DNA from 3 places in the Lysinibacillus sp. NPDC096382 genome. Region 1 is predicted to be linked to each of the others. Evidence: riboswitches for the same ligand, from Rfam matches in the RefSeq annotation. Region 1 holds a riboswitch; each other region holds the start of a gene.

Region 1 (4,696 bases):
ATTCATACTTTATTTCACTAAATATTTTTTTACAGCATGCCTTCTATTCAACTGTTTTCCTTAAATTTCCTGAATCATCTCTACTCTATTACCGAATGGATCTCTAAATTCAAAGCGATCAAAATGAGGAATAGGAACTGAATCGAAAATTTCTATATGATGTTCGGCTAATACCTTCTTCCAATGTTCTATATTTTCAACTTGATAGGCAATATGAGCTTTTGTCGTTAATCTATCAAAGCCATCCTCTGTCCCTACATGTACCTCCCTATTGCCGACCTGTAACCAAAATCCACCTCGTCCTTTCAACGAATCAGGCTTTTCAAGTTCATTTAGTCCTAATACTTGACAGTAAAAATGTTTCCCTTTTTCTTCTTCACCTTTTGGAATTGTTATTTGAACGTGATGTAAGCCTATAACCATTTTTTCTCCTCCTTTAATTGTAATCGATACTTACTTCTAGGATAATAATGCCAAATCCTTTAATTTGACGAAGGAATAGTTTTTTTTCTCACGAATGTGGCCTTTGTAAAACCAGTAAGGAGAATTAGGGAATAAGCCCATAATAGCCATGAGGCGAAATATCGATCTAAGACAACCGATAAATTCGGAAAAATATCGTCGAAGACTAATAAAACGACTGCATCGATAAGCATTCCAGGTAATGCAATGCAGATAGCAGCCAGTAATCGCTCTGTACCTTTTATTTTTTTTATAGAATAAATAGGTATTGTCGCTAGCCAAACGATTGGAAAAGCTAAAATGTAAGTAGCTATCATGAGGGGAGGTTCTTTAAGGGTAAAAAAGTAATGCCCTATAAATCGAAACACGGCACTTGCTACAAACCAAATCCCAAAACCCCAGCATAAAAAGAATCGCATAGTGTTCCTCCTCTAATTATTTTCCTAGACGATTTAATGTCTCAAGGATTTTTTCGAATTGCTGATAAAATACATCTATATCGAAATCGTCCCGCATCATCACTTGTATGGCCAAGCCATCAATTAGCGCGTTGAAAAAAATGCTCCAAGTTTCCATCGACACGCCATCAATTGGTGATGTATCCCATAATTTGTTTAAAATATTACGCAAATGTTCATTTTCGGCCGCTAAAATTTGTCCAATTTGCTGTCTAATAGTCGGGTTCGTAAAGCCAAAGACGATTAAGGTGAAAAATAATTTATGATAAAAGGCATCATCTTCATATCGACTTTTTGCAGAAAGAAGTGCAGATTGAATCATTTCTTGATCGGTCGTCAAAATCTCATGCCAAGAATTTTCACAGATGTCCTGAACTATTTCGAGAATGATTTGCTCTTTTGATTTGAAATGATAATAAATAGTTCCTTGTGTCACACCAGCTTGCTCAGCAACAGCCTTTAAGGTGAATTTTTCAATCCCTTTTTCTACTAAACTTTGCTTGGCAGCCATTAATAAATCTGATTTTTCAATACCAGTAGGCTTTGCCATTCATTGACACCTCCATTGTTATTAGTTAGTTGGATAACTAACTCAAAAATAACGAAAAATACCTCTGTTTACAAGTGTATTTTAGTAATTAGATGTATAGGGCTCCCAATATGATAGAGTTGGATTGAACAAACGTGAAAATAAATCTACTTTTCTGAAAAATATGTGTTATAGTAAAACATAATTAAATAATGTGTAAGAGTTGGTGCCAAATGAAAGTTTGGCTTAAAAGGGAAGTCGGTGCAAATCCGACGCTGTCCCGCAACTGTATATCGGAGCAAATCACAATTGCCACTGGGGAAACTGGGAAGGCTGTGAGGCGTGTTGATGAGAAGCCAGGAGACCTGCCAATTTCTAGTACACACCAAATACCTACGTGGAAATAGGTGGTGAGATGTGACCGTATCGTCCCTGTGCGACAAAGAATCATGCGATATCTTGTAAGAATTTCGTATTGTTTTTTCATAGCTATTTTTAATTTGAGATAACAGCCATTTTCCAAAAAAAGGAGAGTGGCTTTTTTTTTACTTCTTATTAGAAGTTAAAGCCCCTGGCCGATGTCACGGAATCGGAAAGAAGACCGAAATGACCGACATCGTGTCGGCCCTCATACTGGCCTAAGCACATAGGGCCGATTCCGGACTCAATAATGCCGAGGCATACTTAATGGATCGGAGAGATGAACATGATTTATACAAGTACTATAGTTGGTTATCCGTATATCGGAGAAGATCGTGAATGGAAAAAGGCTTTAGAGGCTTTTTGGAAAAATGAGCTTTCAGAGGGTGAATTTTTGCAGAACTTAAAGGATATTCGTCTAGCCCGAATTAACAAGCAGCTTCAACTCGGAATAGACCTGATAACTGTTGGAGATTTCACACTTTATGACAGAATGTTAGATACGGCAATGATGTTTGGCTTAGTTCCAAAGCGCTTTGATTGGCAGGGAGACAAAGTTGATTTACAAACATACTATGGGGTAGCTCGTGGTAGTAAAAAAGCCGTGGCTAGTGAGATGACGAAATGGTTTAATACAAATTATCATTATATCGTGCCAGAATACGATGGACAAACTTTGCAATTAACAGAAAATAAAATATTGGCAGATTTTTTAGAGGCTAAGGAAGCGTTTGGTATTACTGCAAAGCCTACATTGATTGGCCCTTATACATTTTGTAAATTAACGAAAGGCTATGACAAACTATCGCAGATTACATTCATTTTAGCATTACTACCACTTTATACGCAGGTCCTAAAGGAGCTCGTGGATGCAGGTGCACAGTGGATTCAATTAGAAGAACCACTTCTTGCCACAACATTAGATGAAGCGGAAGTTAAACTTGTTCAAGAAATTTATACACAATTAGCTGCATCAGTACCCGAAGCTAAAATTATGCTACAAACTTATTTCGAATCATTATCAGCATATGAGTCAATTGTAAAACTTCCTGTTCGTGGGATTGGGTTAGACTTTGTGCATGGCTACGGCAAAAATATGGAGTCATTACGTCAATTTGGCTTCCCAAAAGATAAAATATTGGCTGTTGGTATTATTAATGGAAGAGATATTTGGCGTTCCAATCTAGCAGAAGTTAGCTCAACTATTAAAGCCATTGAACAACTAAGTGGCGCAAAAGAACTATGGATTCAATCTTCATGTAACTTACAGCATGTTCCAATTACGACCACACTTGAAACTAAGCTTGAACCAGTTCTTAAAAATGCCCTCGCCTTTGCGGATGAAAAATTAGTTGAGATCATGGAAGTAACAAAATATTTACAGGGCCAAGACAGTCCCTCAAATTACAAACTATCGGAAAGTATGAAGGCGATTGAAGCGTTGAAAAATCATCCGATTCGCCAAAATAAAGATGTTCAAAAAGCGGTTCGAACAGTGTCGATACAAGACTTTGAACGCCATAGCGATTTTAAAGCACGGCAAAAGATTCACCAGCAAGCATTGCAATTACCACTGTTCCCAACGACAACAATTGGGAGCTTTCCGCAATCGGATGAAGTCAAACGTACACGAAGTGCATGGCGCAAGAAACAAATTTCAAATGAGGATTATGCAGTATTTGTAGAACATGAGACAAAGCGTTGGATTACTATTCAAGAGGAATTAGATATCGACGTTCTTGTGCACGGTGAATTTGAGCGCACAGATATGGTTGAATATTTCGGGGAAAAACTAACAGGTTTTGCATTTACGGAGAAAGCATGGGTTGTTTCATACGGTTCCCGCTGTGTGAAGCCACCAATTATTTACGGTGACGTTGCATGGGAAGCACCGATGACAGTCAAAGAAACAGCCTATGCTCAAAGCCAAACGAAACGCTATATAAAAGGTATGCTTACGGGTCCTGTGACAATTTTAAATTGGTCATTTGTACGGGATGATATTTCCCGAAAGGATGTAACATATCAGATTGCTTTGGCACTCCGAGAAGAGGTGGAAGCACTAGAAGCTGCAGGCATTTCAATTATTCAGGTTGATGAACCAGCATTACGAGAAGGCTTGCCGCTTCGTAAAGAAAATTGGGGAACGTACTTAGAGTGGACAGTAAATGCTTTTAAACTTGCTACATCTAGCGTTAAGGATGAAACACAAATCCATACACATATGTGCTATTGCGAGTTTAATGATTTTATCGAGCCAATTAGTGCATTGGACGCTGATGTTATTTCCATCGAAACGTCACGTAGCCATGGCGAGTTAATTTCTTCTCTGCAAGTCAATCCGTATGAAAAAGGAATTGGACTAGGTGTTTATGATATCCATAGTCCACGTGTACCGAGTGAAAAGGAAATGCTAAGCATAATGCAGGATAGCTTACAGGTTTTATCAAAAAATCAATTTTGGGTGAATCCTGACTGTGGTTTAAAAACAAGGAAGGAGCCAGAAACTATCTCAGCACTGATGAATATGGTAGCAGCAGCAAAAACACTTCGTCAACAAGTACAACAATCTACATTTTAAGGAGAAACTTGACTTCTTTGATGAGGTCAAGTTTTTTTATATGCGCCCGGCATGTGTATGAACAATGGGGTGTAAGTCCCGAACCCCGAAGACAGAAGTAGAGGTTAGCCAAGAGCAAGGTGTCCGTGGCGATGCGGAATCTGAAGGAAGCTGGAGGCAAAACACCGGTCCGAGGAACACGAATTTTATAGAAGGCTAGGTATGATTGGATGAGTTTGCATAACAAAACAAAGTCTTTTCTGTCGA
Region 2 (4,696 bases), on a different contig from region 1:
TTATAAATAACACCATAATGCCCCTTATTAGTTGCTACAGCTTCGCTAGGCATATAGCTAGTGTCTTTAGTCATTAAGTTGTCATTAATGCCATTATTTATAGAGAAACTTTTATTGCCGTCTCCAACAGTATATAGAGCAGCAGCACCATCTGAAGTACCATAGCCGTCGATATTGGAAAAGTTCCAAGAACCACGCGGATGAGTTCCAACTGGTGACACAACTGCATTTTGATTACTACGAAGATCGGCAGTAGTACTTTTAGCAGCTACTGTTCTGACTTTATAAGACATTGGAGAACTAGACGATAACGTAAACTCAATAATTCCACCCACCAAATAACCATTTGGTACTTTCCATTCTTTAACTAATCCAACTTTCCCCGCTGCAATGGAACTATCAACCGGAGAACTAGGCGTTAATGTATTTCCGAGTAAAGCTTTTGCGGCACATTTCCCATGAGCTACAAAGTTGGTAATAGTCTCGACACAGTCTTTAACACCAGAGACTTGATAAGTACTGCCACTTGAACCATTACCAATGGTAACACCAAACTTGATAGTCGCACCTGTGTTATTTAGATGCCAAACAAACATTCGATAAGTTACACTCTGTAATCCAGATGCAGTATCAGCCCAAAGCGTTGCAAAACCATTAGTAAATGGAACAGAGCTACTAATAGTTTCTGGATTATCAGACAAGAAGAAACGTTGATTATTACTTGCTTTACCGTATAATTTTAAAGATGGTACCACATTTGGGATTGTCGCAGCAGTTAAATCAGATTGAGAACATGAAGCCATTATTATTTCCTCCTAAAAGTTATTTGAGATGTGAGACTAGTGGATGTCGTTGATTAAGGTTATCCACGAACCTTGTTATCAACGATTTCTCACACTCATATAAATAAAGTGATTAAGAGGGGGAATAAAACAACCTTCATTTTATTTTTTTTTGCAATCATTTAGGCTAAGGGTGACGAAAAAGCTCAGATGCCTTCAGTAAAGAGTAGCCTTTAAGCTATCTTCTTAAAAGTACAAATTGATTTTTCTTATATTTTCAAAAATTCTTATCGGCTCCAATTACAGGGACAGTTGATTGGACGCGGTTATCAGATACGTTTACATTACCAAGTGAAACCGCGTATATACGTGTCGATTTATTATTTAAAGGTATGAGATATAATATTCGCTTTCTTGTCCCGGTTGATTGTTGAGTCACTTGGAAAGTCGGACTCAGAAAAGTTGGCAAGAAATATACAATTTCACTAATGTATTGACACAAAAACTACTTTGACGTAGATTTAAAGTAATTGCATAAGAGCATTAGGTGCCCATTGCGGGAGAATAGGGAATAAAGTGAAAAGCTTTAGCGGTCCCACCACTGTAAAAGAGAGTTTCATAGAGAATGCCACTAGCATCGTTCTGGGAAGGTTCTATGAAATGTTGAAATTGAGCCAGGAGACCTGCCTATCTGCTTCGGTTATATAGACGATGGAAAAGTCTGTAGTTTATTTGTTATGGAATAAACTACAGGCTTTTTATTTTTTCTATAAATCATTCTTCAAGTTACAAGGGCAAAAAAGAAAGGGGAAATTTTCATGCAATTATTACAACAGACGATTCAAAACATTCAAAGTGCTGACTACATAATGATGGAGAAGGCAAGAGAACGCATAGATGCACTTTGCAAGCCGCCTAGAAGCTTGGGGAAACTGGAGGCCCTTGCTGTGCAACTATCCGGAATTACAGGCGAACTATTTCCTGCGATTGATAATAAAGCAATTATTGTCTGTGCCGCAGATCATGGTGTTTGTGATGAAGGGGTGACATCTAATCCACAAAATGTAACAGTCTTTCAAACATTAAATTTTCCTAGAGGAGGAACTGGTGTCTGTGCCATCGCAAAAATCACAGATGCTAAAATTGTCACAGTTGACGTTGGTGTAAAAGAAGATATTCCACATGATGCTGGTGTTATCGTAAAAAAAATTAAATATGGCACGGACAATATGGCAAAGGGCCCTGCTATGTCAAGGGAAGAAGCCATTCAATCTATTGAAGTAGGAATTGAAGTAGCTACAGAAGAAATAAAAAATGGGATAAATGTACTCGGGACAGGTGAAATGGGTATTGGTAATACAACACCGAGTGCTGCCATATTATCGGTTCTTCGTGAATGTCATCCGAATGAAGTGACAGGCTTCGGTGCAGGTGTTGGACCAGGCGGGATAGCGCATAAAGTACAAGTCATTTATGATGCTATTGCATTAAATAAACCAAATCGTGATGATGCTATAGATATTCTTGGAAAAGTCGGTGGATTAGAAATAGGCGCTATGGCTGGGGTGATACTTGCTGCCGCTGCACATCGTAAACCTGTTGTTATTGATGGTTTTATTTCTACCATCGCTGCCCTTATCGCTTACGAACTTGAACCTAACGTAAAAGACTATATCATTCCTTCGCATGCCTCTGAAGAACCAGGTGCAAAAATTGCCGCTGAAATGCTCGGAGTTGAACCGATGTTGCAGATGAATATGCGATTGGGGGAGGGCTCTGGTACAGCTTTAGCCTTTCCTATTTTGGACGCAGCGTGCTCTATGATGAAAAATATGGCTACTTTAGAAGAAGCAATGTTGCTGTTGAAAAAGTAACTTTATTACGCGGATCACGGTGTGTGATAAACGAAGTCATGGATAGAACCGTCAAAATCGTGGATAGAACAGCCGAAGTCGTGGATAGAACCGTCAAAATCGTGGATAGAACCGTCAAAATCGTGGATAGAACCGTCAAAATCGTGGATAGAACAGCCAAAGTCGTTGAATAGAACCGCTAAGAAAGAATGAATTTAAAAATTAAAGCCCAAATATCAGATTTGGGCTTTAAATATGCAACAGTATATCTATGCTCGATTCAACTTCCGTAACGGTAAACGCCATTTCTTTATATATGAAAGTATTCTTAGTACTGTGATCACACCAAATAATACATATAAAAAGATATCCCCTGAAAATAGTTGAAGTCCTATGATAAGCCCGGCTAATGCTGCCCAAACACCATAGATTTCATCGCGGAGGACTAATGGTTGTCGTCTAGCTAATAAATCACGAATAATTCCACCGCCTGACCCTGTTAAGACAGCAGCAACAATAACGGCACTAATAGGCATGTCGAGCTTCACAGCATAAAGGGCACCTTGAATCGCAAATGCCGATAATCCAATAGCATCAGTGACATTGCCCCAACGATGCCAATGTTGAATGAGTCGATGTGGAAATAAAAAAAAGAGCGTAATAGCTGCAATGGCAATTTGGAACATTCTATCCTGCCCCCACAGTGTTGTTACAGGTAAACCTATAAGTAAGTTTCGTATAGCTCCACCACCAAAAGCAGTTACGATACCGAGTATATATACACCGAATAAATCGTATTCTTCCTCCATTGCAATTATTGCCCCGGAAATTGCGAAGGCAATTGTGCCAATGATACTAAAAACCTCCCAAGCCAACCCTTTCACCCCTTATGTGAATAAATCATTTTATGTTGTTGTAGATTAGTTACTGTATCTACAAGTTTTCGCAAAAAAAAAGCATCGACTTATGATTTGGAATTATCAGATACTAAATATTTTATTATAGCAGAATTAAAACTTTAAGTTCGTAACTACTTCTTTTCAACAGAAATATCCCAGCACTATAGGTGGATGAGATGAATGCGGATTTAAGTTACTTCAAGGTATCCAAACACCCTGTGCCTGTCGCAAAAGGATAGCTAAAAAGAAATGAAAGCCTTCGTTGGATGTCACGCAATTATGCCGAGTCATAATTGATCTTAGTGCCTAATGCAATTAGCAAGCTTTGCAGGCAAGCTCACAAATTGTTAAGATAAGATTTGAACAAATGTGAAATGGAGAAGAACAGTATGACTTTTACAACCAATTTATCAGAAGAAACACTAGCATTAGCTGCTAAAATAGAAGAAAAGGTACGCCCTTTTCATGCAAAGGTAGAAGACATGGCGTTCTTCAATCAACAAAAAGTGCTTGCCGCGTTCCGAAAGCATCAAGTAAGTGACTATCATCTGCACCCGTCTAATGGTTATGGCTATGATGATGAGGGGCGTGACAATCTAGAACGAGTTTATGCAGAGGTCTTTGGAGCGGAAGCTGCCATTGTACGTCCGCAAATTATTTCTGGTACACATGCAATTACACTTAGCTTATTCGGAGTACTACGTCCGGGTGATGAATTACTTTATATTTCGGGTCAGCCTTATGATACATTGCAATCAATAGTTGATGGTGGCGATAAAGATACTGGCTCTTTAAAAGATTATAAAATCGGTTATAGCCATGTAGATTTAATCGATAATCAAGCGATCGATTGGGAAGGTGTTGCAGCTGCAATTACACCAAACACAAAAATGATTGCTATCCAACGTTCGAAGGGCTATGCAACACGCCCATCATTTACCATTTCGCAAATTACAGTCATGTGTGCAAAAATCCGTGAATTAGCACCGGATGCAGTTATTTTCGTTGATAATTGCTACGGTGAATTTGTTGAGGCACAGGAACCGACAGAGGTTGGGGCTGATTTAATTGCAGGCTCACTCATTAAAAATCCAGGCGGAGGCTTAGCGAAAATTGGAGGTTACATTGCTGGCCGTGCAGATTTAGTAGAAAAATGTGCTTA
Region 3 (4,696 bases), on a different contig from region 1:
ATTGTTTGCAGTTCCATGGCGAAATGAGGATGGCACAGTTAATAACCTACGCATTCGGCGTTTAAAGGATAAACTTGGCGTTAAAGCAGTGCCTTCAGGTGAGGTGGAATTTGATGGTGCACTAGCTTATGTCGTAGGTGATCCGAATAAAGGAATTTATTATATGCTGGAGGCACTTAATTTATCAAGAATTTGCAATGCGGTTGCTTCTATCGGTATTATGCGCCGTGGATATTTAGAGGCGAAGCATTATGTGACAAATCGTTATGCGTTTGGTAAGTCTTTAACGCAATATCCTATGATTCAGGATACACTAGGGAAATTCGCTGCCAAGCTTCATGTAGAAGTTGCCACAGTTTTTGATCTTATTCAGCTGTACGATAAAGTAACTAGTGGGCGAGGGAATAAAGAAGACATTATTTTAAACCGCTTGTATATTGCGATCATGAAAAAAGAAACGGCAGAGCAAGCTGTACATTATGCTAGTGAAGCCATTGAATTACATGGCGGAAACGGCTATATTGAAGATTTTGTTACACCTAGGTTATTAAGAGATGCACAGGTACTTACTGTGTGGGAAGGGACTGCGAATATTTTAGCTTTAGAGCTCATTCGCTTAGTTGATAAGTTTCATGTGCATGATTTGTTTGTTCGTGTCATGGAAGAGCGCCTAGAAAAACTACCTGACAGTCCATTAGTCGAAATTGTAGCGGAGCAATTAGCAAAACTAGGTGCAACTTTGCAAACATTTAGCCGTTTAGATGATGCAACGAAAACGTTTGAGGCAAAAAGGGTTGCAGAGAAAATGGCACATTTATATGAAAGTGTTGTAGCTGTCGAATGGGCACAAAGATTCGGCGGCAAATATGAGAAGCTAGCAGATATTTATTTAGAGCACACATGGGCATTACGAGAAATGGGTGCACCAATGAAAACGGTACAGTATTTTTCAGATATAGTCTAACTTATTTCGGCAGGTGTCCAAACACCTGCTGAAATAGAGGAACTCAGTCTAAGAACGCCACGTCCTGTGGCGACTACTGAGTGACCAACATCACGTTGGCCCAAAGCCTCTGGCGAATGTCACGGAATCGGAAAGAAGTTCACATAGGATGTTAGCCTAAAATCATCGCATCCATGCGATAACGGCTAACTGACCTGCATCACGCAGGCCTAAGCACAAAGCCGATCCCGGACGCAATTATGCCAAGGTATAATTGATTGTTTAGAAGTCGTCTCGAATGGAGGCGACTTCTTTCATTTTCATGTATAATAAAATCAACTGAATATTATAAAGGTTCTTTACTTTAGTAAAGTGAAAAGGGAAATCGGTGTAATTCCGATGCGGTCCCGCCACTGTATGTGTGAGTTTTTTCAATCTGCGCCACTGAAAATTTCGGGAAGGCTTGAAAAAGCGTATGGAGCACGAGCCAGGAGACCTGCCTTTATAGAAAACACGTTGTAGCCTACGAGGATAGGATGGTGGATTTTGTATATGTATTTTTGTGCAAATTTGACCCCCTCATTATTTTATGATGAGGGGTATTTGTTTTGGAAGATGAATGTCAATAAATTTGAAAACATGGGCGATAAATCCAAAATGTTAGGTGATAAACTCAAAAAGTTGGGCGATAAATCCAAAATGTTAGGCGATCAAAAACTAAAACGTATCGATAAATCAAAAAAACAATAAAAACTATACGCACAAATAGACTAAGGAGGATTCACATGAAGAAAATTTGGAAAATAGGGTTATCAGCATTTTTAGCTATTGGCTTACTTGCTGCATGTAATACAAAAGAGGCGACAAATGAAAAGCCGTCATCTTCTGAGCAACAAGAGACAACAAAAGTAGAACAAGCAACATTCCCAATGACGATAACGGATGCTACTGGCAAGAATATTACGCTAGAGGCACCTCCTGAAAAAATTGTCTCACTCATTCCGAGTAACACAGAAATTTTATTTGGCCTAGGCTTAAATAATGAAATAGTTGGTGTGACAGATAATGACGATTATCCACCAGAGGTTACTAAAAAAGAAAAGGTTGGCGGTATGGATTATAATATTGAAAAAATTATTGCTTTAACGCCAGATATCGTTTTTGCGCATGCGTCGGGTATGGGTTATTCAAAAGGAGCTATTGAACAGCTTGAGGCGGCAGGTGTAAAAGTATTTGTTGTAGCGGATACAAAAAACTTTAATGAAACTTACACAACAATTGAACAGCTTGGTCGTGCAACAGGAAAACTAGAAGAGGCTAAAAAAATTGTGGCAAATATGAAGGCAAAAGTTAAAGAAGTTGAAACAAAACTTGACGGTGTTGAGGCGAAAAAAGTCTTTGTAGAGTCGTCTGATGAGCCAGAAATTTATACAGCTGGTAAAGGTACATTTATGAATGAAATGCTAGAAATGATTCATGCCGAAAATGTGGCAGCAGATTCAAATAGCTGGTATAAAATTGATGCTGAACAAATTATCGCAAAAAATCCAGATGTCATTGTTGTGGCATATAATTACGTACCTGATATTTTAACGAAAATTCCACAACGTGCAGGATTTGAGACAATCTCTGCCGTGAAAAATAAAGCCATAGTACAAGTGGATGAAAATATAACAAGTCGTCAAGGTCCCCGTTTAGCAGATGGTCTTGAGGAATTAGCGAAGGCCGTCTACCCTGAGGCGTTTAAATGAGTAAAAAAATTGTAGCCTATGTAACAGCAATTACGCTTCTAATCATTAGCATCTGGTGTGGTGTGGCGATAGGCTCGGTTCATATTCCGCTAGAAGTATTGTGGAATAAGGCGGCTGATGAAACAGCCGCCAATATTTTATGGAAAATTCGATTACCTCGAGTTTTGCTTGCAGGGCTTGTAGGGGCGTCACTTGCAATTGCAGGGGCAGCTTTTCAAGGCTTATTAAAAAACCCTTTGGCTGACCCTTATACGTTAGGTGTTTCCTCTGGTGCATCAGTTGGCGCAGTTATGACGATTTTTTTTAGTATATCAATACCTGTAGTAGGTCATTTTACATTGCCGACCTTTAGTATGATAGGTGCCATATTAACGATGGTAGCTGTTATGGGCTTTGCTAGAATAGTAGACCGCTCGTTAAAAATGGAAACTCTTATTTTAACGGGGGTTATATTTAGTTCATTTTTAGGTTCCTTGATTTCTTTAATGATTGCATTATCTGGTGAAGAGCTTCGCCAAGTTATCGGATGGCTGCTCGGTTCAGTATCGATGCGTGGTTGGCCTTATGTTCAGATGATTATCCCGTTTGTCATAATTGGCACCATTATGCTTTGGACACAAAGGCGCGAGTTAAATGTTCTGCTATATGGTGAAGAACGCGCGAAGCATTTAGGTGTTAATGTTAAGCGCAGTAAATATATTATTTTAGTGGGTGGATCAATGTTGACAGGAGCTGCGGTAGCTGTTTCTGGAACGATTGGCTTTGTTGGTTTAGTCGTTCCTCATATGACGAGAATGATTTGGGGTTCTGATCACCGACACTTATTGCCATTATCATTTTTAAATGGGGCAACTTTGCTAATTATTTGTGATTTAATAGCGCGAACAATTATTATGCCAAGAGAGCTACCGATTGGTGTCATTACTGCATTTATTGGGGCACCCGTTTTTTCCTATATTTTTTACAAGCAACGTAGAAGCAAGGGGGTACGGGCATGATTGTTGTTGAACATCTTTCCGGTGGCTATGAAGACGTACCTATCGTCCAGGATATAAGTTTTTCAGTTGAAAAAGGCAAAATACTAGGGATCTTAGGGCCGAATGGTAGCGGGAAATCCACACTGTTAAAAGTAATAAGTGGTATTCTACCAGCAACTGCAGGCACTATATTAGTAGATGGTAAAAGTAGCAGCTCTTACAATGCTCGTGCATTAGCAAAAAAAATGGCAGTGCTACCACAATTACATGCTAATGCTTTTTCAAATAGTGTACGGGAGGCAGTATCACTTGGGCGTTATCCACATCAAACAGGCTTCTTTTCAAGCTGGACTGATCGCGATGAACAAGCAGTCCAACATGCCATGATGCAAACTGGTGTGAAACGCTATGAACAGACACCGATGGAATTTTTGTCGGGCGGTGAGCAGCAAAGAGTTTTTGTAGCCCAAGCTCTTGCACAAACAGCTGAAATATTGCTGCTAGATGAGCCAACGAACCATCTAGATATTGCTCATCAACGTCAAATTTTAGATATGGTGCGAAAGGAAGCAATTGAAAGTGGTTTGACCGTTATTATGGTACTGCATGATATGAATTTAGCCTCCCTCTATTGTGATGAATTATTGCTAATGGAGGAAGGTCGGATGCGAGCATTGGGGGCGCCGCATGAAGTATTAATCGCTTCGCAAATCGAAGACGTCTATCAGGCCCGAGTTGAAACTTACGCACATCCAGAAATTCCAAAGCCTCAAATTACCATGATGCCAGCCTCAGTTGAACATCAGCAGCGTGCTGTCATTACAAAAGAAAATTTCACTGTTACAGATCGTTATATTAAGCTTCAATCAGAGTTTCCGTTAAAAACAGTGTCCTCAGCTGTCCATAATCCGGGTATTGGTTGGTATGATTGTCTGTTAAATCGCTCTGTACCAATAGATTATGTCATTAGTGATGTTAAGAAAGAGGTCGCTGGATTTTTACTAAAAGATCATTTCTCATCTACA

Evidence for each region. Region 1 has a riboswitch for cobalamin ahead of metE (5-methyltetrahydropteroyltriglutamate--homocysteine S-methyltransferase). Riboswitches for the same ligand answer to the same signal wherever they lie in the genome.
Region 2: it holds a riboswitch for cobalamin, as region 1 does, so the genes downstream of both, cobT (nicotinate-nucleotide--dimethylbenzimidazole phosphoribosyltransferase) here and metE (5-methyltetrahydropteroyltriglutamate--homocysteine S-methyltransferase) in region 1, are expected to answer to the same signal.
Region 3: it holds a riboswitch for cobalamin, as region 1 does, so the genes downstream of both, ACIQZA_RS16355 (hypothetical protein) here and metE (5-methyltetrahydropteroyltriglutamate--homocysteine S-methyltransferase) in region 1, are expected to answer to the same signal.

What each region holds. Positions count from the first base shown of each region.
Region 1 covers NZ_JBIWFC010000034.1:723-5,418, reverse strand. The annotation lists gene ACIQZA_RS25150 (VOC family protein) at 61-423, opposite strand; gene ACIQZA_RS25145 (DUF5367 domain-containing protein) at 483-881, opposite strand; gene ACIQZA_RS25140 (TetR/AcrR family transcriptional regulator) at 898-1,470, opposite strand; cobalamin riboswitch at 1,657-1,836, shown strand; gene metE (5-methyltetrahydropteroyltriglutamate--homocysteine S-methyltransferase) at 2,156-4,450, shown strand.
Region 2 covers NZ_JBIWFC010000001.1:439,040-443,735, forward strand. The annotation lists gene ACIQZA_RS02040 (hypothetical protein) at 1-803, opposite strand, end outside; cobalamin riboswitch at 1,310-1,487, shown strand; gene cobT (nicotinate-nucleotide--dimethylbenzimidazole phosphoribosyltransferase) at 1,601-2,656, shown strand; gene ACIQZA_RS02050 (hypothetical protein) at 2,680-2,829, shown strand; gene ACIQZA_RS02055 (trimeric intracellular cation channel family protein) at 2,905-3,510, opposite strand; gene ACIQZA_RS02060 (methionine gamma-lyase family protein) at 3,924-4,696, shown strand, end outside.
Region 3 covers NZ_JBIWFC010000012.1:5,437-10,132, forward strand. The annotation lists gene ACIQZA_RS16350 (acyl-CoA dehydrogenase family protein) at 1-964, shown strand, start outside; cobalamin riboswitch at 1,279-1,461, shown strand; gene ACIQZA_RS16355 (hypothetical protein) at 1,490-1,693, shown strand; gene ACIQZA_RS16360 (ABC transporter substrate-binding protein) at 1,729-2,694, shown strand; gene ACIQZA_RS16365 (FecCD family ABC transporter permease) at 2,691-3,692, shown strand; gene ACIQZA_RS16370 (adenosylcobinamide amidohydrolase) at 3,689-4,696, shown strand, end outside.